One region of the Rubrobacter aplysinae genome, then DNA from elsewhere that is predicted to be linked to it. Evidence: riboswitches for the same ligand, from Rfam matches in the RefSeq annotation. Region 1 holds a riboswitch; each other region holds the start of a gene.
What was found. A riboswitch is a leader RNA that binds a small molecule or an ion and turns the genes downstream of it on or off. The one in region 1 is predicted to bind cobalamin.

Region 1 (7,291 bases):
CCTGGTGGCGGATGTCCAGGTGGTTCGTCGGCTCGTCGAGGAGCAGCACCCCCGGCTCCTGTGCCAGCGCCCGCGCCAGGGTTACGAGCTGACGCTCCCCACCCGAAAGCCCGCTCATCCTGCGCTCCCTGAACCCCCACACCCCGACCTCCCGCATCGCCTCCTCGACGACCCGCGGCCCCTCGGGGTCGGAGAGGAGCCGCCCGGTCCGCGGCGTGCGGCCGAGCTCGACGATTTCCCGTGCCGTGTAGTCGAAGGCCGGGGAGCCCTCCTGGGAGACCACCGCGACCCGCCGGGCAAAGGCTTTAGGCTTCCAGGCTTCCACCTGCCGCCCGTCGAGCAGCACCGCCCCGAGCCGCGGCTCGAGAGCCCGGGCCATCGCCCGGAGCAGGGTGCTCTTGCCGCTACCGTTTGGGCCGACGACGGCGAGAAACGAGCCTTTGGGGAGCTCCAGGGTAACGCCGTGGAGCTTGTCGTCCGCGCCGTAGCCGACCCTGAGGCCCCGAACCTCAAGCGTCATTTCGGGGTTCTCGGGGGTTCGTGGGTTACCGGGCTTCTCAGAGGTCACGCTTGCGGCTCCGGCGCAGGAGGTACAGGAAAAACGGCGCGCCGCAGAGGGCTGTCACGATGCCGACCGGGATCTCGGAAGACGACACGCTCCGAGCCGCGGCGTCGGCCAGGATCACGAACGCAGCGCCCCAGAGGCCGGAGACCGGGATCAGGAGCCCGTGACGGGGGCCGACCAGCAGGCGGGCGACGTGCGGCACGATCAGGCCCACAAACCCGATCACTCCGCTCACCGCTACCGCCGCCGAGGCCGCGAGCGCCGCGAAGCCCACGCACAGCATCTTGAGCCGCTCCACCCGCAGCCCGAGATATCCGGCCTCCTCCTCTCCCAGTGAAAACACGTCCAGGTCCCGGGCCAGGACGAGCAGCCCGGCCGCGGCGATCACCAGGTACGGCGCGGCGGATACGACCCTATCCCAGTCCGCCGCGGAGAAGGACCCCAGAAGCCAGAACAGGACGCCTGAGATCTCCTCGCTGTCCAGCGTGAGGATGAGAAAAGAGTACACCGCTCCCGCGAACGCCCCGACCGCGAGCCCGACGAGGAGCAGGTTCGCGACCGGAAACCTCCCGCCCTGCCGGGCCAGAGCCACGACCGTGAACGCGGCCCCGATTCCCCCGACGAACGCCGCGAGCGGCACGGCCGAGAGCCCGGCAAAGCTCGCCGAGAGCCCGAGGGCCGTCGCGAGCACCGCCCCCAAAGCGGCCCCCGGCGAGATGCCGACGATGTAGGGGTCGGCCATCGGGTTGCGGAAAAGCCCCTGCATCGCCGCCCCGCTAACGCCGAGACCGCAGCCCACCAGCGCGGCCAGGACTATCCGGGGCAGCCGGATGTCGAGCACTATCGCCCTTGAGGACTCCTCCCCGCCGCCGAGCAAGGCCCCCACGACCTGCGCCGGCGAGAGCCAGGCCGGCCCGATGCCAAGGGCGAGCACCCCGGCCGCGGCCACGGCGCACACGGAGCCGAGCACCCAGGCCGGGTAGACGCCGTTCTTACCACCGCTCTTGGTACCTTTTTTACCGCCGCTCACTCCGGGCTCACAGTATCGCGTGGTTCGCCAGGGCGGCCAGGGAGAGGAGGGCCACGACCTCCCCGGCCTCGGAGAGCGCGCCGTAGGTGTCGCCGGAGAGCCCGCCGAGGACACCGGACATCCAGCGCGCCAGCAGGTGCGTCGTCGCGAAGACCACGACCAGGACGAGCGCGCCCCAGAGCGGGAGCAGGACGGCCCCGATCAGGAGCGCGCTCACCGTCGCGACGACGAAGTACCGGCTGCGGACCTGCTCGTGGAAGTTGCGTCCCATGCCGCCCTCGCGGGCCGCCGGGAAAAAGAAGATGCCGTAGATGTCTGACCAGCGGCCCATTACCGGCGCGAGCAGCGCCCCGGCCCACCAGGCCCCGCCGAGGCTGTAGATCGCCGCTATCTTCAGGAGTACGGCCGATATCAGGGCCAGAGACCCCATCGTGCCGATGCGGCTGTCCTTCATGATCTCGTGCTTCTGCTCCCGCGAACGCCAGGAGAACAAGGCGTCCGCGCTGTCGGCGAGCCCATCTAGGTGCAAGCCCCAGGTCACGACCATCCAGGCCACGACCACCGCCACCGCCCGCACGGGCTCCCCGAATACAAACCCGGCCGCCAGCCCTGCTCCCGCCCCACAGGCCCCGATAAGCAGCCCGACCAGCGGAAACGCCGCCATCGCTCGGGCCACGGAAGCCTCCTTCATCGGCGGCAGTCCGGGAACCGGAAACGCCGTCAGAAAGCGGACCGCCTCCCCGAGGGGCTGTAGCGGTCCCCAGCGGTTTCTACTGCCGGACTTCGGACTATCCGGCATCTGTCTCCTCACCTGTCTCACCAGTGGAAGGGCTCCTAACCGGAGAAGCTCGCCGTGTGTCTGCCTCGTGTGCCTCGTATAGGGGCGGCACCTCGTTCATGGTTCTCAGGATGGCCGCCGAAGGATAGATGTCGAGGGCGGTAACGCCGCCGAGGTCCGTGCGGAACCGCCAGTGCTCGCTGAAAGGGACGCCGAGCAGGTGGCACAGGAGGAGCCGGATCGGGGCTCCGTGCGTGACCACCAGCGCCCGGCCTCCGGCATGTTCCCGGAGCAGGTCCTCCCAGGCGGCCCCGACGCGCTCCCACAGGTCTGCCCCGCTCTCTCCGCCGTGGGCTTGGCTGTTCCAGAAATCTCCGAAGCGCCGCCGAGCCTGCTCGCCGTACCGGGCGGAGACCTCGTCGTGGGTCAGGCCCTCCCAGACGCCGTGATCCACCTCCCGCCACCGCTCGTCCCGCTCCCGCCTCTCGCCTTCCACTAGGTCGGCGAGGCCGTCGGTGCGGGAGAGCCCGGACGAGACCACCGCCGTGTACACGCCGCGCTGTAGCCGGGCGGCGGCCGCCTCCGCCCGTGCCCGGCCGAACCGTGTCAGGGGCCGGTCTGAGCGGCTCTGGTAGCGGCCCTCCCGGTTCCAGTCCGTCTGGGTGTGGCGTACCAGCTTTACGTGCGTGTGAGCGGAGCCCTCTCCCACTCGTATCATCCCCCGCCGGTCGTGGACTCCCCATCGAAGGCCTCCGGATGGATAACCTCCGCGATCTCGCGCACGCCGTCCACGATCCTGGGCCCGGGCCGGGTAACGAGGTCGTCGTTTATCACGAAGACCTTGTCCTGCTCAACGGCCGTGAGCGAAGAGTACTGTTGGCGGCTCTTTATACCTTTCACGGTGGCGCCGGAGCTCTCGCCGGCCAGATAGTATCGCGGGTCATCCTCCAGTATCTTCTCGACCGAGTACTGCGGGTATGCTTGCCCGGCGTCGGCGGCGATGTTCTCTCCCCCGGCGAGGTTGATGGCGTCGTTTACGAAGCTGCCCGGACCGGCGGTGAACAGCGGGTCGTAGCCGACCTCGTAGAACATCTCGGGCTCCGGCAAGCCTTCCACCTCCGACCGGAGATCGTCCAGCTCGCTCCGGAGCCGCTCCTCTACGGCCTCTGCCTGATCTTCGTTGCCGACGACTTCCCCGACCGTACCGATGCTCTGTATGGCCTCGTCCACGCTCGTCGGGTTGATAACCACCACCTTCGCCCCCGTCCTGTCTTGCAGGCTCTCGGCCTGATCTTCCGTGGTCGAGTCGTAGGAGAGGAACAGGAGGTCCGTCTGCAGGGAGGCGATCTTCTCCGCGTTCACCTCGTTGTAGTTACCGACTTCCTCTATGCTCTCGACCTCTTCCGGATAGTCGCCGGCCTCGGAGACGCCGACCACCCGATCCCCGGCCCCGACCTCGAACAGCGTCTCGGTAACGCTCGGCACCATGGAGGCGATCTCCTCCGGCTCCTGGCCGATCCGGACCTGCCGATCCAGCGAGTCTTCTATGGTAACCGGAAAGGAGGCGCTGGCCGTGGTGCCGCCGCCCGCCCCGCCGGAACCACCGCTAGTGGCGCCCGAGGAGCCGCTACCAGAATCGTCATTAGAATCGCCACCAGAGCCCTGGCCGCAAGCGGCTGCCACCAGTACCATTGCCGCCACGACGAATATCGCCGGCAACGTTGCGCCCGGCTTCGCGTTAGGCCTCTCACCAACTCTACGCAAGAAAATCCTTTCGAGCTTGCAAAAATTTCCGCAGAAGTTGCGGTAACGTTGGCGCTATCCCTCGGACTCTGCCGTACTTACCTTGCGCCTCTTTCGCCGCTCTGAGCGCCCCGCTCCGGAGGCGGCCCGCAGAACATTCGAGAGGCGTTAGAGCTAGCCTGCGGATGCCGAGTGCTGCTCGGCGCGCGGAAATCGGTCTCTGCACGTGTACCTCCTTCGGAGTCCTCGCTCCGGTTGGGCAGCTTGGGGCGTTGGAACAGTCTCCTGACTCCCGGATCCCCGCTTTCCCCGCGCCTTCCCGCCCGCTTGGGGCAGTGGCTACCGTCGAGGCTAGCTCCCCGGATACAGTGGCGGGACCGTGCCGGACTCTCACCGGCTTCCTGGACTCCGCCGCCCGCTGTCTGTGTACTTCTGTGTATCTCTATGTAGCGCGCGTCCACCGCACGCTACCATTGCTCGTCTATTAGCCGCGTAATGATAGCCAAGTCCGAATTACACTTCAAACCGGGTTAGCTTTGTTCCAGCACACAACCCTCGACGTCGGGGTCTCCTAGAGGCGCGTCAGCGGGCTCCTGCCAAAGTACACCCTTTCCCCAGCAGCATAGAAGGTTGGACCGGGTTAGCCTCGGTCTGGTACTCATCTCTAGGAGTATCAGGAGCGGATCCGGCGAATACCGAGACTATCAGCGAGTGCCCCGGAGCACGCGAACTCCCTCATCATCTTCCGCAGTGACCACCCCAGTGAGCCCGCCAGAGGCGGCGTGTACAGCCAGCATGTCCGTCTCCGGGGCGCTATCTGACGAGGGAGATCCGACCGGCAGGAAAGGCGCTACGCGGACAGGCATCATCACGGGTGTCGGCACGTTTAAACGAGCGAGCTTTCATGCACTGCCGTTACTGGTTCCACGGTTTCACTTAGCTTTTGTCCTCGTGGTGTCGGTGGTTATCATCGAGTTGTTCGCCAACGGATGGGTGATGTGGCGACTAGCAGGCTATGTAGCCAGAAAGGGCAGTATGTAGGGGTACGTCGGTCAGCAGCTCTCTGCCTGACTTGCCGCCATCAATTCCGACGGTTGGTTTTTTGGGCGTTGCCGCGCCTAACCGCTGGCGTGACCACGCAAGTGCTAGACTTTACCCTACAATAAAGCAACGAGTGTTGAGGTGAAGCTATGAGCGACGACCGGTGCGACCTGCTGTGCATAGACGCTCCCCGGGCCGAGGCCATCCGGGAGAAGCTGCTCGGAGAGGAGCGGGCGCAAGAATCTGCGGAGGCGGCGCGGGCTCTTTCGGACCCCACACGGCTGACGTTGGCCGGGGCGTTAGGAGAGGCCGGTGGCGTTGGCGGGGAGCTTTGCGTCTGTGATCTGGCCTGGATCTCGGGCCGCGCCCAGAATCTAGTCTCCCATCACATGAGGACCCTGCGTTCTCTGGGGCTGGTTCGTTCTCGTAGGGATGGCAAGCTCGTCATGTACCGGCTGACCGGGCGTGGCCAGGCCCTGCTCGGCGCCGTTATCGGCGAGGAGCCGGAAGGCCGGGCGTCCGAGGAAGAGGTGAGCGTGTGAAGGACAAGAAGAGTCTTACCGTCTTTCAGCCCGACGAGTCACCGGAGACAGGAGGTGCCCCTGCTCAGGAGGCGGGGAGAGGCCCCGCGCAGGAGCCTGTTTCCTCTTGCACCGACGACTGCTGTGCGCCCTACGGCGATGGAGGAGTAGGTGGCGGAGCAGGAGGATCGGAGAGTGCCAACCGCACAGTGGTGCGGGTAGAGGGGATGGACTGCGCCAGTTGCGCCGTGACCGTCGAGCGGCGGGTCGGCTCTCTTTCCGGCGTGAGCCGGGCCACCGTGAACTTCGCAGCCGGGAGACTCGACGCATACCACGACGACTCCGTAAGTGTGGAGCGGCTAGAGCAGGCCGTTAGAGGCGCCGGCTACGACGTGGGAAGGAGTGCGGAGTCAGAGCAGATATCGTTCTGGCGTACGCGGAGGTTTCTATTTACCGTGGCCTCCGCGCTCCTGTTCGCGCTCGGGGCCGTTCTGCAGCTAGCCGGAGCTCCAGAGATCGCCCGGATCCTCCCCTACACCGCGGCGATCATGGTCGGCGGGCTGCCCATCTTCCGGGCGGCCGTATCCGCCGTGCGCGCCCGGCATCTGGACATGAACGTCTTGATGAGCGCGGCGGCTATCGGGGCAGCCGGTATCGGGGCCTGGGGCGAGGCGGCGCTGGTAGTAGTCCTGTTCGCCGCCGGTAACGCTTTGCAGACCTTCTCCATAGACCGTACCCGGGGTGCAGTGCGCGGGCTAATGCGCCTGACCCCCGACGAGGTGCTGGTTCGCCGTGAGGGAGCGGAGAGGCTGGTACCCGCAGACGAGGTGGGCGCGAGAGAGTTGGTGGTCGTGAGGCCCGGCGAGAGGCTGGCCGTGGACGGAGAGGTCCTGGAGGGCCGGACCACGGTGGACGAGGCCCCGGTAACCGGCGAGAGCGTCCCCGTGGAGAAAGCCGCCGGAGACGAGGTATTTTCCGGCAGCCTGAACGGTTCAGGCGGGATCGTGGTGCGCACCACTAGGGAGGCCAGGGATTCCACCCTGCAGCGGATAGCCCGGATGGTCGAGGAGGCTCAGAGCACCCGGGCGCCGGCCGAGCAGTTCGTGGACCGTTTCTCTCGCATCTACACGCCGCTGGTGGTGGCTGCGGCGGCCGCCGTCACGGTCATACCGACCGCGCTCGGGGGAGAGTTCGGTACCTGGTTCTACCGGGGGCTCGCGCTCCTGATCATCGCCTGTCCTTGCTCGCTGGTGATCTCCACCCCCGTAACGGTCGTCTCCGGCATCGGCGCGGCCTCCAAGAGGGGCATCTTGATAAAGGGCGGCGCGGTGCTCGAAGCCGCCGGTAGGCTAAAAGCTCTTGTCTTCGACAAGACCGGCACCCTCACCGAGGGCCGGCCCGTGGTCTCGAACGTCCAGGCCACGGCGGGCATGGGACGAGACGAGGCCCTCCGTATCGCCGGGGCTCTGGAGCGCCGTTCGGAGCACCCGCTGGCCCACGCCATCCTCTCCGCCGCCGGAGACGGGGGACTTCCCGAAGTGTCGGGCTTCACCACTACCTCCGGGCGCGGAGCCGAGGGCGAGATAGGAGGCCGGCGCTACCTGATCGGCAGC
Region 2 (7,291 bases), on a different contig from region 1:
CCACGCTTCTGCCCCTTTAAAGCCGCCTCCGCCGCCCGTATCGTGGCGCTTTCCCCTGGCAGGAACTCCCCAGGAGTAGTCTCCTCGGAAGCGTTCGTGTAAGCCATAGAAGTCTTCTCCTAATCTATTTTATTAACCAACGCTAAATTTATTAACTGACAAAGCTAAAATCAAGCTGATGTTATACTTGATGCTTGATTTAGGGTTGACTACACTAAGGTTCATGATGAGCGATCTGGCGACGACTCGACAGCTGTCTTCTTCGGTGGGAGACTATCTAAAGGCCATCTGGGAGGTGGCCGGGACGGGCGGGGCCTCCACCAACGACGTTGCCGTCCGGCTCTCGGTGGCGCCCGCCTCGGTGACCAACATGTTCGGTCGGCTGCGGGAGATGGGCTTGGTCGAGTACGAGCGCTACCGGGGGGCTTTTCTCACCGAGCGTGGCTTAGAGGAAGCCCTGAGGCTGTTGCGTCGGCACCGGCTGATCGAGACCTTCTTGCTGGAGCACCTGGGTTATCCGTGGAAGGGGGTACACGAGGAGGCCGAGCGCCTCGAACACGCAGTGTCGGACGTTTTCGCGCAGCGCCTGGCCGAGTTTCTGGGTAGTCCCGAGCGCGATCCGTATGGGGACCCTATCCCGCGGGCGGACGGTACCCTGGCGCCGGAAGAATCCTGGCTCCTGGACCAGACGAAGGTCGGCGAGCGGGTCCGCGCCTATCGGGTACAGACCTCACCAATAATAGGTTGAAGCCAGTGTGCAATCGGCTCCGCAGTTCCAGGCATGATTTTCGCCTGGCCGTCGGCTGTGGCATCTTTCAGTTCTATCTTGGAGACACTTAGCTGGCCAGAGGGTGTCGAGGCATTGCCGCTTCCACCCTACAGTCCCGAGTTGAACCCGGTGAAGCGCTACTTCCAGGAGCTTCGGGCCAAGCTCTCCAACAAGATTTTCGAGACCATTGAGGAGATCATGGAAGCCTTGAGCAGGGCGCTCGCACCGTACTGGGAGGACCCGACGAAGCTGGCGAGCCTCACCGGGTACGGCTGGTGGCTACGGAGTCTCCCTGACATGAAGACATCACACTAGCAAATCGGGATTACGACCTCGCGCGGCGTGAGGTTCAAGGGGAAGAGAAAGAATGTTCAGAAATTCTTCACATCCTTGTCCAGTGACTAGACTCTAGCCCATCAAAACCCGATACCGATAGAGTCAACCCATCAATGCAGAGTTTGTCTAGTAGGGTCGGTTTTCGGGAGAAACCTACATAGGATACGCCACGACTTCCAGGGCACCGAGCCCGTACCAGATCCCGAAACAGGCCGCGAGAACCCCGAAGACCGGTACCGCGCGGTCGAAATGTCTCGCTATAGGGCCGCGCGCGAGGGCCACCCCGAAAAACGTGCTCAGCAGGGCCATGGACAGGGCGGTTCCCAGCGCGAAGATGAGCAGGGCGCCGGTCGCTACCACAGGACCCCTAATCGTGGAGACTAAGAGCAAAGTGAGCCCGGCCGAGCCGCCTACTCCGTGCAGTAGCCCCACGGCGTAGGCTGAGAACGGAGTCCGAAACGGCGTGACGTGGGAGTGCTGCTGGTGCTCCGGGCCGCTGGCGTGGCCGTGCAGGTGCCGGTGAGGCTCGCCGTCCGGGTGGCGGTGGACGTGGGCGTGGAACATACCACGTCGCCACCTGAGCAACAGGCGCGCCGCCAAAAACACGATCAGTACCCCTACGGCGACCTCGGCGGCTTGGACCGCCGCCTCGGGCAGGTAACGTCCCAGGAGCACGAACGGGAGTCCTACGACCAGTAGGGTGGTGCCGTGGCCGAGACCCCAGGTCAGGCCCAGAGAGGCCGCGGTCTTTACCGTCCCCCGGTCGGCGGCGACCAGCGTGGTAACGGCGGCCAGGTGGTCCGGGTCGCTGGCGTGCCGCAGGCCGAGAAGAAGGCTCACCAGCAGGATCAACCCCAGGCCCGCACCGCCCTGCATCAGGCCCTCGAGCCAGGTATCTATAGCGCCCACAACCGCCTCCTCCCGGGGATCCTCGTCCCCTCCGGATTACTCTCGGCGGCGGGCCAGTATCCTGACTGCCGGATCGTAGCCTTTCCCGGCCTTCCCACTCCGTTACAAAGAAGTACAGGAGAAGTGGCCTTACGCCCGCGCGAACGGCGCGCTGGGGAACGCTCCCCGGTCACAGTGGCGGGACCGTGCCGGACTCTCACCGGCTTCCTGGACACCGCTGCCCCGATGACTTGGCGCCCGGCAGTATACAGAGCTCCGGGTGCGGCAACCAGAGCGGCCCCCGCGGGCTCACGTCGCGGCTAACAGACCGACTAAGACCCCTTCCGGATCTCCTTTGCCGTTCTTTATCGGCCCGGGACCAGAGCGACGGGGACGCCCGTCCAAAACCCCAAGTCCCGGCATGCGTATGAGTCGGCAGTGCTTATGTTGAATACTAGACCTCGAATACGGCGGGGGGCGCCCCGCCGCTGCATGAATGGATACGGGGCGGCGCGCCCTCTTACCCGGATGCTGCTGGCCGGGATCAGTCTAACTCTCCTGGCCGTGGTTGCGCCCTACCACGCATCGGCGGCGACCACTCGCGGTTTTCACGGCAATCCAGCCGATCAGGCCTCCTCAAAGCCGGAACAGACGGGAGAGAATGTCTCCGAGCTGTTCGGAGACGCCGTCGTGGACCGGCGGGTGAACGGTGACGTCCGAGTCGTCTCCGGTTCCGTTAACGTAAGGGCTCCGGTGGCCGGCGACGTCCGTTCCGCGTTCGGAGATGTCACGGTCTCGGCGCCTGTCGGGGGGGATGTACAGAGCGCCTTCGGGGAAGTATACCTGGAATCCCTGGTGGCGGGCGACGTCGAGCTGGGATCCGGGGATCTCGTGCTGGGACCCGGGGCGCGCGTCCGCGGTCACGTCTCCGTCGGGGACGGCCGTACGCTGAGGGCGGCCGGCTCCACCGTGGGCGGTCCTATAGTAACCGGCGCCGAGGCCGCCCGCGTACACCCGTCGTCCGCCCTCCTAAGGCCGTCCGTGTCGATAAAGATCGTGCTTGCCCTAACGTTCGCCGCCTGTGGCGCGTTGGCTGTGATGGTGGGCCGTCGTTGGCTGCTGCAGAGCGCCGGGACGCTGGCGCGGCGGCCGCTACGGTCTGTACTGGCGGGCCTGGCTTCGGCGGCGGCCGCCGCGGCCGTTACCGGAATGCTATTGATCTCCGTCATCGGTATGCCGCTACTCGTGCTTTTCATACCCGTGGTACTCGCCCTGGCGCTCTCCGGCGCGCTCGCCGCCTCGTACCATGTCGGCCAGAAGGCGCTGACCGCCATCGGCCTGCGGGACCACGCCTACGGCATGGCCGCGATGCTCGTGGGTACCGCTTTGATCTCGGCAGCATACATGATCCCCGTGCTTGGTGAAGTCGTCCTCCTCGCCGCCGCGCTACAGGGCGCCGGCGGCGTGGTTCTCACCGCTCGCGACTCGGAGACCTTACGCAGATATTATCCACTCCGAGCGAGGTCACGATGGTAGTCCGCATCCGTTGTGGAGAGTCGGCGCCGGAGCGGTTGGCCGAGGCAACGGACAGACCCGGGCCACGCTCGGCTAGCCGTTCGCCGGAAGACTCCGGCATGGACGGGAACGCGGCGGCCCCCTGTTTGGGGCCTGCGTGAGACTCGGGCGGCTTCCGGGAGGAAAGGGACAATTTCGGGCACCGGCCGCGGCGGCTCTCGGGGTGACGGTTACGCTGCTCGCGGGCACCCTATATCTCCGCACGCTGGCTCCTACGGTGCTGTACCAGGACTTTCCCGGTATGTCGGACTCCGCGATGCTGCAGGCGACGGTGGCCGTGCTCGGTATAGGACACCCCACCGGGTACCCGACCTACACGATGATCGGCAAGCTCTTCACCTATCTGCCCGTGGGAGATATGGCCTACCGGGTGAACCTGCTCTCCGCGTTCTCGGGGGCCGCGGCGGTGCTCTTTACCTATCTGGCCGGGCTCAGGCTAACCGGACGGGCGGTGGCCGCGGCGGTCGGCGCCCTTTCCTTCGGACTCGCACCCGTGTTCTGGGGCCAGGCCGTCATCGCCGAGGTCTACACGATGAACGCGGCCCTCATCTCCCTGGAGCTGTGGCTGTTGTTGGCCTGGCGGGACGCCCGGCGGGAGGGCTTGCTGCTGCTATTCGCCCTGGTCTCGGGTCTTGCCCTCACCCACCACGTAACCAGCGCGCTGCTAGTGCCGGTAGGCTTGGCTTTCGTCTTCGCGGTCGACCGGCACGCGCTGGCCCGGTGGAAACTGTTGTTGCGGGGTGCCGGGCTCTTCCTGGCCGGGCTTCTGTCCTACCTTTACCTGCCGCTAAGGGCGGCGACGGAACCGCCGCTGAACGAGGCCGATCCCTCGACCCCCGGGCGCTTCCTGATGCTCGTCACGGGCGGAGGCTACGTACAGAGACAGCTAGTGGACGATGGAGGCTCCGGGAGCGGAGCGGGCGCCAGGCAACTGGTGATCGATGCGCTCGGCAGGATGTACGAGCGTCTCACGGGCGAGTACTTTCTCGGACAGTTCCCCGTGGTCCTGATGCTCGTCGGGGTCGTCGGAATCGGCTCTCTCCTCTTTAGGGATCGGTCTGCGGCGCTACTCCTCGGGATACCGTTCGCGGGTTGGTCGGTCCACGGGCTGCTATACACGTTCGTCGATTTCTACGTCTTCTTTATCCCCGCGTATCTGGTGTTCGGGCTCTTCGTGGCGCGCGGCGCGGGATTCGCCTTGCGCGGCATGGAGAACGTCGCCGGCTCCGGCTGCTCCCGGATGGCGTTAGCGGGCGCTCTTCCGGTCGCCGCTCTGTCGGTGATCTTGATCGTCACTCCGCTACTCGAAGCGCCGGAGACCTACAGGGCCGTAGACCGCAGCGGGGATTACCGGGGGCGCGAGATCATAGACACCGTGGCCCGGAAGGCCGAACCCGGCGCGACGGTACTCCACCACCGGAGCAACCTCTGGTACATGGTGCTTGTCGAGCAGCGCCGCCGGGACCTTACGCTGGTGGACCCTTTCAACACGGCCTGGGTCAGGCACACGGACATGGTCTGGCCCGCGCCGGTGGACCGTAAGGAGGCGGCGGCACGCTACGGCACGGACGACGAGACCGGGGTCGAGACCGCCCGCAAAGCTTCGCGAAGGGGTCCAGTCTATCTCCTGAATCAAGATGGTCTGGATACCAGTGCCTTCGAGCGCGCCGGCTTCGAGGTGAGGCCGGCCGGCGAGAACGGGATACTCTACAGGCTGGTACCCGAGGATCGCGGGTGAGCCTATGCGTGCCGTACGGGCGGCGGACAGGCTCCCGAAAGGAGTACGCTCAGAGTGTCCGGCCTTCCTGGGCGGGGTCGCCGTTGCCCGTCTCGTGAGTAGCGTCCCGCATGGACGCGCTCGAGGGGTCGTCGATTAGCCTGGACACGAGGCTTATGACGCCGGTGCCGTAGCCGAGCACTACGAGGAAGATTCCGAGGTCGAAGGCGACCGCCGTGATGAGCTCAAGGGTGCCAAGGTATATGACGTCGGCGCCTGGCGGCGGGTACTGGGTGAGTATGGGGTCCCCCAAGAATAGTGGGACTACGGCGATGGTCAGCCCGATCAAGAGCCCTGCGTAGGATAATCTTCCGATGCCCCTTACCGGTAGCTTCTTCTCCACTTCGCGCCGGCCGAAGGCCAGATACTGCATGGCGATTCCGAGCGCCGCGACCGCCCCGGCGGCGAAGCCGTCTCCGGGCTGTACATACCCCTTGACCAGGATCGCGATCGCGGCTATCAGGGTGGGCGCCAGCAGAAGCCGGGCGACTACCCGGGTCATGATGCTCGTGGCCTCGCCGGGCGACTCTTGGGGCATGTGCTTACCGTCGCCCGTCCGGCGGCACGAGCTCGTACAGGAGCCCGGGTTCCACTGGGACCACTTCGAATCCGGCCCTCCGGAAGCGGGAGCCTCCGACCAGCCCCTGGTCGAGTATATATACCGGCCCCTTTTCGGCGGCTTTCTCCGCGGCGGTGACGCCGAGGTCGTCGCGGCTGGTAGCGTGACGGCGGTCGGTCTCGTCGGGGGGAAGATTCCCCGGCCAGACGGCGTCGTAGTGCCGAGGTCCCCAGGAGGGATAATAGGGGTCCACCAGCGTGAGGTCCTCGCGCCGACCCTGGACCACGACCATGTACCAGAGGCTGCTCCGGTGGTGTATGACGGTCGCGTCCTGCTCGACGTTCTCCGCCACCGCTTCTATGATCCTGCGACCCTCATCCTGGCCGCTGCGATCCACCTCCGCGTAGGTCTCCGCGGCGGCCACCAGGGGCAACAGCAGCGCCGCCGCGGCGAACGGAAGGTAGGAGGCAAGCCGAAGCCCGTACCGTTCGGTCGCGACCAGTCTCCGCACGGTATCGAGCAGGGCCGCGAGGCCGACCGAGATCCAGAGCGCGAGCACCAGATAAGTCGGAATGAAGTAGAGCTGAACGTCGAGGATGGTGTAGGCGAGGGCGTACAGTAGCCAGCCCCCGAACAAGAAGCCGGTGAGCGCGGCGGACGGCCGGTCTCGGCGGAGCAGGATTACTAGTCCGGCGACCCCCGCGGCGAGCAGGAGCCACGGAAAGTTCTCGAGCAGATCCTCGCCGTAGAGGCTTAGATCCTCTAGGAGTGAGCCGGGGCGCAGGGTGAGGAGGCGTCCGTTAAGCCGCGCGCCGCTGACGAGCGCAAAAAAGCCGCCGACTGTTGAGGGATCCGCCTCCATGCTCTCGGGCCTCATGGAGGCTCGTACGGGCAGATACAGGTAGGGCGTGAGCCCGAGGGCAAAGAGCCCCACGCCCTTGAGGGCCAGCCTCGCCTCGAGCAGCTTCCGCCGGTCGGCGAGCGCCACGAATAGAGCCCCGGCGGGAAGTAGGAGACCGCTCGTGAGGTGATTGGCGAGCGAGAGGCCCATAAAAAAGCAGGCGGCCAGCAGGTACCGGTCGTCCCGGTTGGACCTCCAGAGGAGCAGGACCGCAATGGTCAGGGCGATAAACAGCGCGTTTAAGGGGTAAACCTCGGCTATCGTGGCCTGCGACCAGAGAGTCTGGCCGAGCCCAAAGGAAAGGGCGCCCGCCGCCGCGGCGATGACGTTCCGCGTGAGCAGATAGCCGGCGGCGTAGACCAGGGCCACCGCACAGGCACCGTAGACCGCCGAGGCTAGGTTCGCCAGGTAGGCGGGGCCGCCGAAGGGGAGCTCCGTGAACAGGTGGGTGAGCATCGTGTAGGCTGGGTAGCCGGTTGGGTGGGT
Region 3 (7,291 bases), on a different contig from region 1:
CGCCGGAGCCGCCGTGCTCGCGGGACCGGCCGACGACGTGGCCGGTCTCCAGCTCGGCGTACGCTATGTCATCCGTGGAGGTGCCGACGTCTTCGGCGGCTATGTAGTTGCCGCCGAGCGTCTCCAGACGCCGTCCGAAGGCCCGGAACAGCGCGCCGGACTTGTCGGTTCTCGGGTCGCCGAGGATCACGGACTTGCCGCCGCCGAGATCCAGCCCGGCGGCCGCCGCCTTGTAGGTCATCCCGCGAGCCAGCCTCAGCACGTCTACCACCGCCTCGTGCTCGCCGGCGTAGGGATACATCCGGCATCCTCCGAGCGCCGGACCGAGCGTCGTGTCGTGTATGGCTACCATGCCCTTCAGGCCCGTCGGGCCGTCGTGGATGAAGACGAGGTCCTCGTAATCGTGCTCCGCGAGAAGATCGAAGATGTCCACCCTGCCTCCCGTGGTCTCCCCAACGCTTTACACCCTAAACACCCTGGTACACTACAGGCGTACCCTGAAACGCTACAAATGATTCTACACCCTCGATCCGGCTATCCCGGTCGGCGTTCCGTCATGGAGACGGGCGTGGAGGCCGTATCCGGGGAGGATAGATTCTCTTTCAGACCTTCCCAGGCCGTCTGGGAGTCCAGGGCGAAGGCCAGCTTGAGAAACGCCCGCGACAAGGGCCGTGAAAGGCCTCGTAGAAGGTGTCGCAAGAGACGGTTCCCGGTGGAGCTACTGCGTGAGGCGGCTCTGCTGCGCTCGATGTATCGTCTCTGCTCCTCCATACGGTGCTTCATCAGGTGCCGGTGCTGATCCGGGTCCGGCTCCATGCTCACCCTCCTGACTCGTCGTCACGCTCGTCGTCCGGTATCTCGGGGAGGTTGGTGGGAAACACGCCGGCGATAAAGGCGTACACCTTCTCGCCCGGCACCGGCGGCTGATCGAACTCCTCCGACAGCTCCGTTACCTTCCGGGCGAACTCCTCGGCCCTCTCGGGCGGAATCCTCGCGTGAACCAGCGAGGACATCGGTACGGTATTCCCGGTATCCTTTTTCCGGGCCTGTACCCTGTCAAGCTCCGGGGCCTCGAACTCGGCCATCGCCTGCTCGAGGTGGAACTGGGGGCTGATCTCGGGTATCTCCTCGGACCAGGAGAAGTGCCGGGCGGTAAAGCTCAGCCGTCGGTACGTGTTGCCGTAATACTTCTCCGTTATGGCCCGCACCTGCCGGGTCTTCACCACCCGGACGAACCCGACCTCCTCGAGCACCTTGAGGTGGTGGCCTATGGCCCCCGGCTTCATGCCGAACGCCTCGGCGAGCTGCTTGGTGCTCGCCGCCCGCTCCCTCAAGAGCTGCAGGATCTTCTGCCGCGTGGGGTCCGCAACCGCCCGGAAATGCTCGGGCTCCGTCGCCTCGAAAGACTCCTCCATCTCGTAGCCCGGAGCCCCCGCGTCTACGCCCTCATCTTCCATGTTTTGGCTGGTTTGATTGGTCATAGTCGTATGTTAAGCAAAAACTGAACAAAAAACAACAGCTTTATATAAAATTTGCGCTTTTCGTGTGGCCGGGAGGTTTGTGAGGCACTGGCGGACGGGTCGGAAAGCGGGTAACTTGGAGGGAAACGTATAGAGTGGTGGCAGAGAGCTGGTTTCTACGTCGTGTACGTGATGTAGGTTGCGTGGGGGTCTATTGTTTAGAGAGGCGGGCGTACAGGGTCTCGTCGAGAGGCTGATAAACGGGGACAAGCGGGCATTGGCGCGGACGATATCGCGCGTGGAGACCGGCGGGGAGGACGTGCCCGAGCTGGTCCGGGGGCTGTATCCGTACACCGGGGGAGCGTTCAGCGTAGGCTTTACCGGGCCGCCGGGGGTCGGCAAGAGCAGCGTCATCGCGGAGCTGATACGGATCTACCGCGCCGAAGGGATGGAGGTTGGCGTGATCTCGGTGGACCCGTCGAGCCCGTTTTCGCGGGGCGCGATCCTGGGCGACCGCATCCGGCTCGCCGACCACTTTCTGGACTCCGGGGTGTTTATCCGCTCGATGGGCAGCCGCGGTCACCTCGGGGGGCTGGCCGCAGCCTCGAAGCTCGGGGCGCTCGCGATGGAGGCTTACGGGGTAGACGTGGTGCTGTACGAGACGGTCGGCGTCGGGCAGGGAGAGGTGGAGGTCGCCTCGGTGGCGGATACTGTGGTGCTGGCACTGCAGCCGGGCTCGGGAGACGCGGTGCAGGCGCTAAAGGCCGGGGTGATGGAGGTCGCGGACGTGATCTGCGTAAACAAGTCCGACCATCCGCAGGCAAAGGCCGCCGCCCGGGAGGCGCGGCAGGCGCTGGAGATCGGACACGAGCTGGACCCCGAGTCTCCCCTGCCCGAGATAGTAATGACCCGGGGCGACGCCGGCGAGGGCGTCGAGGAGCTGCGCCGGGCCGTGGACGACCACCGGGGACATCTCACGGAGAGTGGCGGCCTGGAGCGCCGCAGAATGGGCTCGATACAGGAGTTCATGCTCTCCTGGACCCGCGCCAAGCTCGAAGACCGGATGCGCCAGAGGCTAGACCGCCAGGACGAGGACCTCGTCAACAAGGTGTATCGGCGGGAGCTAGACCCGATCTCGGCCGCCGAGACGCTGTACCGCGAGGTGTAGGGGGTCTGTAGTGGCCGTCGGCAGGGACCCTCTGCGGTGTTGACAGGATAGCCCGCTTGTGGCTACACTTCTGCGCCAGATACAAAAGACAGGCGCGGTGGATACGAGGAAGCCGGTGAGAGTCCGGCGCGGTCCCGCCACTGTGACCGGGTAGCCAGCCCCGAAAGAGGCCACTGCACACGAGGTGTGGGAAGGCCGGGGCGAGGCGAGGAACCGGGAGCCAGGATACTTCTCCGCCGCCGTCCGAGCACTATCCGGGACGAGGATCCCGAAAGGAGTGTCGCTTTGGGTAATCTGGAGAACACGGCCCGCAAGCCGGTATCCGTAAAGGACCTGCCGGCCTGGAGTTGGGCGGTGCTGGTCTTGATCCTGCTCGTCGCTTTCGCCGTATTGTTCGATAACGGGGCCCTTCTGACGCCGTTTATCGGGGAGGCCGCGACGGCGAACAACTACCTGCACGCGTTCTTCCACGACGGCCGGCACCTGCTCGCCGTACCCTGCCACTAGGCCGGTAGAAAATGATAGGCAAGCTCCTGGCGCGCGGCCTGGCCGCGGGCCTGATAGCGGGCGTTCTAGCCGGTCTGTTTGGCCTGGCTTTCGGGGAGCCCACACTCGAACGCGCGATGGCGGCCTCGGCGGCCTCCGGGCACCACGGCGATACCGCTGGCGCCCCCCCCGATGCTCATGGCGCTCATGGCGGATCGCACGAGGGAGGCGGGGAAGACGTGTTCGGGCGTGGGGTGCAGAAGACCGGCCTGATCGTGGGTACGGCGCTCTACGGCGCGGCCCTGGGGGGAGTATTCGGCGTGGTCTCGGCGTTTTTGCGGGGGCGCTCCGGGCTCGGGAGCTGGCGGCGGAGCCTGGCGCTCGCCGGGGCCGCGTTCGCCGGGGCGGTCGCGATGCCGTTCCTGAAGTACCCGCCGAGTCCTCCTGGCGGGGCGTCCACCGTGGATCAGACCCCGGCCTATCTGGTCATGGTCGCGCTCTCGCTGCTGGCGGTGCTCTTTGCCTGGCGTATCTCGCGCCGCATGGCCGGGGCCTCGGATCCGGCGAGACATCTGTCGGTGGCGGGCTTTCTGGTCGTCTCTTTCGTGGCGCTGTACGCGCTGCTGCCCGCCGCGGGCGGCGCGGGTGACGTGGAGGCCGCGGTGCTGTGGCAGTTCCGGCTCGCCTCTCTCGGCACCCAGGCGGTGCTTTGGGCCGCCCTGGGCTGCGCATTCGGGCTGCTCTGCCGGCGGGCCGAGCGTGATGGGGCTGGAGGGCGTGGGGGCGCGACGGTCCGCAACGCCGAGGCGCGATGAGCGGGGCCATCCTCGTCTGCGGCACACACTCGGACGCCGGCAAGAGCGCGGTGGTCACCGGGATCTGCCGCATGCTCGCCCGGGAGGGGGTCGGGGTCGCGCCGTTCAAGGGGCAGAACATGGCGCTCAACTCCTTCGTGACTCGGGAGGGGGCCGAGATCGGGCGTTCCCAGGCCGCCCAGGCCGCCGCCGCCCGCGCCGAGCCCGAGGCCGCGATGAACCCGGTCTTGCTCAAGCCTTCCGGTGGGGGCGGGTCTCAGGTGGTCGTGCGGGGAAGGCCACGCACGATGGCGACCGCCAGGAGCTACCAGGACATGAAACGCGAGCTGATGCCCGTGGTGCTCGACTCGCTGGAGGACCTCCGCAGCCGGTTCGACGTGGTCGTCTGCGAAGGGGCCGGTAGCCCGGCCGAGATCAACCTCCGCAGCGCCGACATTACCAACATGGGCCTGGCCCGCGAGGCCCGCCTTCCGGTGTTGCTGGTCGGCGACATAGACCGCGGCGGCGTGTTCGCCAGCCTGTACGGTACGCTCGCGCTGCTCTCCGGGCGGGATCAGTCGCTCCTCAGCGGCTTTCTCGTGAACCGCTTCCGGGGTGATCCCTCGGTGCTGGCCCCCGGCCTGGACAAGATAACCGCCCTCACCGGACGTCCGGTGCTCGGCACCCTGCCCCACGCGCCGGCCCTGCCGCAGGTGGACGGGGAGGACTCGCTCGCACTGGACTCCCCGTCGGTCGTGAAACCCCCGGCGGGGAGAGACTACCTGAGCGTGGCCGTGGCGCGGCTGGGCCGGATCTCCAACTTCACCGACTACGACGCCCTCGCCCACGAGCCGGGCGTGTCGGTGAGGTTTACCGGCTCCGGGGAAGAGCTTCTCTGGGCCGATCTCGCGATCCTGCCCGGCACGAAGGCCACTGTAGAGGACCTCGCGCTCCTGCGCCGGAGTGGCATGGCGCGCGCGTTCACCGAGCGCGCGGCGCGGGGCATGCCGACGCTCGGGGTCTGTGGCGGATACCAGATGCTCGGGCGCCGTATTCGCGACGGCGTGGAGAGCGGCGAGCCAGAGACGGAGGGGCTGGGACTGCTGCCGGTAGAGACGGTATTCGAGGAGGAGAAGCTCCTCTCCCGGCCCGGAGGATGGGCCGTTGGTTTTGGTAGAGACGGCAAAGACGCCCCGGACCCGGTGAGTGCGTACGAGATCCGGCATGGCAGGGTCCGGGTAGGGGGCGGCGAGCCGCTGTTCGTAACCGATGACGGCGAGAAGGGTAAGGAAGTTGAGGAGGGCTGTCGCCTCGGAAATACCCTGGGCACCTCCTGGCACGGCGTGCTCGAATGCGACGGGTTTCGCCGGGCCCTGCTCCGCCGGGTCGCCGCCGAACGCGGCCTCGACTGGAAGCCCGGAGAAGAGCCGTTCGCCGCCGCCCGCGAGCGCAGGTTCGACGTGCTGGCGGACCTCGTCTCGGAGCACGTTGACCGGGAGGCGCTCGTGCGGTTGATCGAGGGCGGCCCCACGCCGGGCCTGCCCGTAATAAGCAGTCGGCTCTCGGAGTCAGGTGACCCCTCAGAGGTCGAAGCCGGTGCCGGATGAGGAGCGGGACGCCTTGATGGCCCGCATGCAATCAGCGGGTACGCTTTCAGAGACGGACGAGGCTCTTGAGGAGGCGCGACTCTGGCTGCGGAAGCATCCCGGCGACGATAGGGTAGCCGCCGCGATGCAGCGTCTCGAAGAGCGCGACGAGAGGCTGCGCGACCCGGAGGCTGCGGCGGGTTGGAGAGGGGTAGCCGCCGCCGGAGTCCTGTTCTCCGTAGCCGCCGTGGCGATCTTTGGCGCGCTCTACGCGTTGACCGGACGCTGGACGGTCTCCATCTTCGTCGGCGGGGTGGTTGGGCTGGAGATCACGTGGTGGTCCCGGGAGATTGTGATGGCGTATGCCGAGGGCAGGAGACGCAACCGGGATGGTGAGCGATGAGGGTGGGGTTCTAGAGATGCTGCTCTTTATAACGACCGCGGACACCGAGATACTGGCCGCCGCGAAGGCCGTCGAGTCGCTGCCCGAGAGCTTCCCCGAGGTCCGGTGCGCCAGTCCCGCCGCCTACGACGAGCCTCTGGAGCTGCTGGATACAGAGCTCCCCCGGGCTGGCGTGGTGCTGGTGCGGCTGCTCGGCGGGCGCAAGGCCTGGCCGGAGGGGTTCGTGGAGCTACAGCGCCGTTGTAACGAGCGAGGGATACCGCTGCTCGCGTTCGGCGGCGAGGCGGAGCCCGATGCCGAGATGACCGCCGCCTCCAGCGTGCCGTCTGGCGCGGTCGCCGAGGCCTTCGAGTACCTGCGTCACGGCGGCGTGAAGAACACCGCAAACCTGTTCCGGTTCGTGGCGGACACCGTGCTGCTGGAGGGCTACGGCTTCGAGGCCGCGGAGCCGCTGCCGGAGACCGGGGTGTACCACCCGCGCCTGCCGCACGGCTCATCCGTAGAGGGTCTGTTGGCGCTGCACGACCCCGGGCGGCCCACCGTCGGGGTGGCTTTCTACCGCACGCACTGGATGAGCGGCAACACCGCCTTTATAGATACGCTGGTCGCGGAGATCGAGGCCGCCGGGGCCAACGCGCTCCCGGTGTACAGCTACTCCCTGCGCGCCGACCCCGGCGGAGAGGTGCCCGCGCTGGGTCTCTTCCAAGGCAGGATCGGGTGCCTCGTGACCACCGTGCTCGCCAGCGGGGGCTCTAATGCCGCCGACGCGTACTCCGGCGACGGCCCCGATGGCTGGCTGGAATGGGAGGTGCCCGCCTTCGAGGAGCTTGGCGTGCCGGTGGTTCAGGGGATCTGCACCACCTCCAGCCGTGAGGCGTGGCTACAGTCCGACGCCGGGCTCTCGCCGCTGGACACGGCGTGGCAGGTGGCGATACCGGAGTTCGACGGGCGTGTGATCTCGGTCCCCTTCTCGTTCAAGGAGCGCGAGCGGGACGAGTCGCCGGTCTCGGCCCCGGTCACGGTATACCGCGCCGACCCCGAGCGCGCCCGCCGCGTCACGGGGTTGGCAACCCGCTTCGCCCGACTTAGCAGTCCGAATGCTGGTAAGCGAATCGCCGTGATGCTCTCGAACTATCCGACCAAGCATTCCCGCGTCGGAAACGCGGTCGGGCTGGACACGCCGGTGAGCGCGATCCGGCTCCTCGACGCCCTGCGTGAAGCGGGCTACGAGGTTGGCGACGCCCCCGACGACGGCGACGAGCTAATACACTCCCTCATCGCCGCCGGCGGCCACGATCTGGAGTTCCTCACCGAGGAGCAGCTCTCCGGCGCGACCGGACGGCTCTCCGCCGAAGAGTACGCGGGGTGGTTCGCCACGCTGCCCGAGGGCTTGC

Region 2: another riboswitch for cobalamin. It lies ahead of ABD53_RS08650 (HoxN/HupN/NixA family nickel/cobalt transporter); the one in region 1 lies ahead of ABD53_RS10190 (ABC transporter substrate-binding protein).
Region 3: another riboswitch for cobalamin. It lies ahead of ABD53_RS07085 (CbtB-domain containing protein); the one in region 1 lies ahead of ABD53_RS10190 (ABC transporter substrate-binding protein).

What each region holds. Positions count from the first base shown of each region.
Region 1 is NZ_LEKH01000009.1:24,516-31,806, forward strand. It holds gene ABD53_RS10170 (ABC transporter ATP-binding protein) at 1-568, opposite strand, end outside; gene ABD53_RS10175 (FecCD family ABC transporter permease) at 558-1,595, opposite strand; gene cobS (adenosylcobinamide-GDP ribazoletransferase) at 1,603-2,394, opposite strand; gene ABD53_RS10185 (histidine phosphatase family protein) at 2,384-3,082, opposite strand; gene ABD53_RS10190 (ABC transporter substrate-binding protein) at 3,088-4,092, opposite strand; cobalamin riboswitch at 4,395-4,520, opposite strand; gene ABD53_RS10195 (ArsR/SmtB family transcription factor) at 5,307-5,699, shown strand; gene ABD53_RS10200 (heavy metal translocating P-type ATPase) at 5,891-7,291, shown strand, end outside.
Region 2 is NZ_LEKH01000007.1:11,817-19,107, forward strand. It holds gene ABD53_RS08635 (Nramp family divalent metal transporter) at 1-107, opposite strand, end outside; gene ABD53_RS08640 (metal-dependent transcriptional regulator) at 206-748, shown strand; gene ABD53_RS17965 (transposase) at 782-1,084, shown strand; gene ABD53_RS08650 (HoxN/HupN/NixA family nickel/cobalt transporter) at 1,259-2,014, opposite strand; cobalamin riboswitch at 2,049-2,263, opposite strand; gene ABD53_RS15915 (bactofilin family protein) at 2,486-3,529, shown strand; gene ABD53_RS08660 (glycosyltransferase family 117 protein) at 3,732-5,306, shown strand; gene ABD53_RS08665 (MnhB domain-containing protein) at 5,356-5,883, opposite strand; gene ABD53_RS08670 (glycosyltransferase family 117 protein) at 5,888-7,291, opposite strand, start outside.
Region 3 is NZ_LEKH01000005.1:123,636-130,926, reverse strand. It holds gene ABD53_RS07105 (Glu/Leu/Phe/Val family dehydrogenase) at 1-433, opposite strand, end outside; gene ABD53_RS07100 (hypothetical protein) at 535-816, opposite strand; gene ABD53_RS07095 (transcriptional regulator) at 819-1,481, opposite strand; gene meaB (methylmalonyl Co-A mutase-associated GTPase MeaB) at 1,675-2,628, shown strand; cobalamin riboswitch at 2,692-2,876, shown strand; gene ABD53_RS07085 (CbtB-domain containing protein) at 2,914-3,135, shown strand; gene ABD53_RS07080 (CbtA family protein) at 3,147-3,929, shown strand; gene ABD53_RS07075 (cobyric acid synthase) at 3,926-5,515, shown strand; gene ABD53_RS07070 (hypothetical protein) at 5,505-5,897, shown strand; gene cobN (cobaltochelatase subunit CobN) at 5,884-7,291, shown strand, end outside.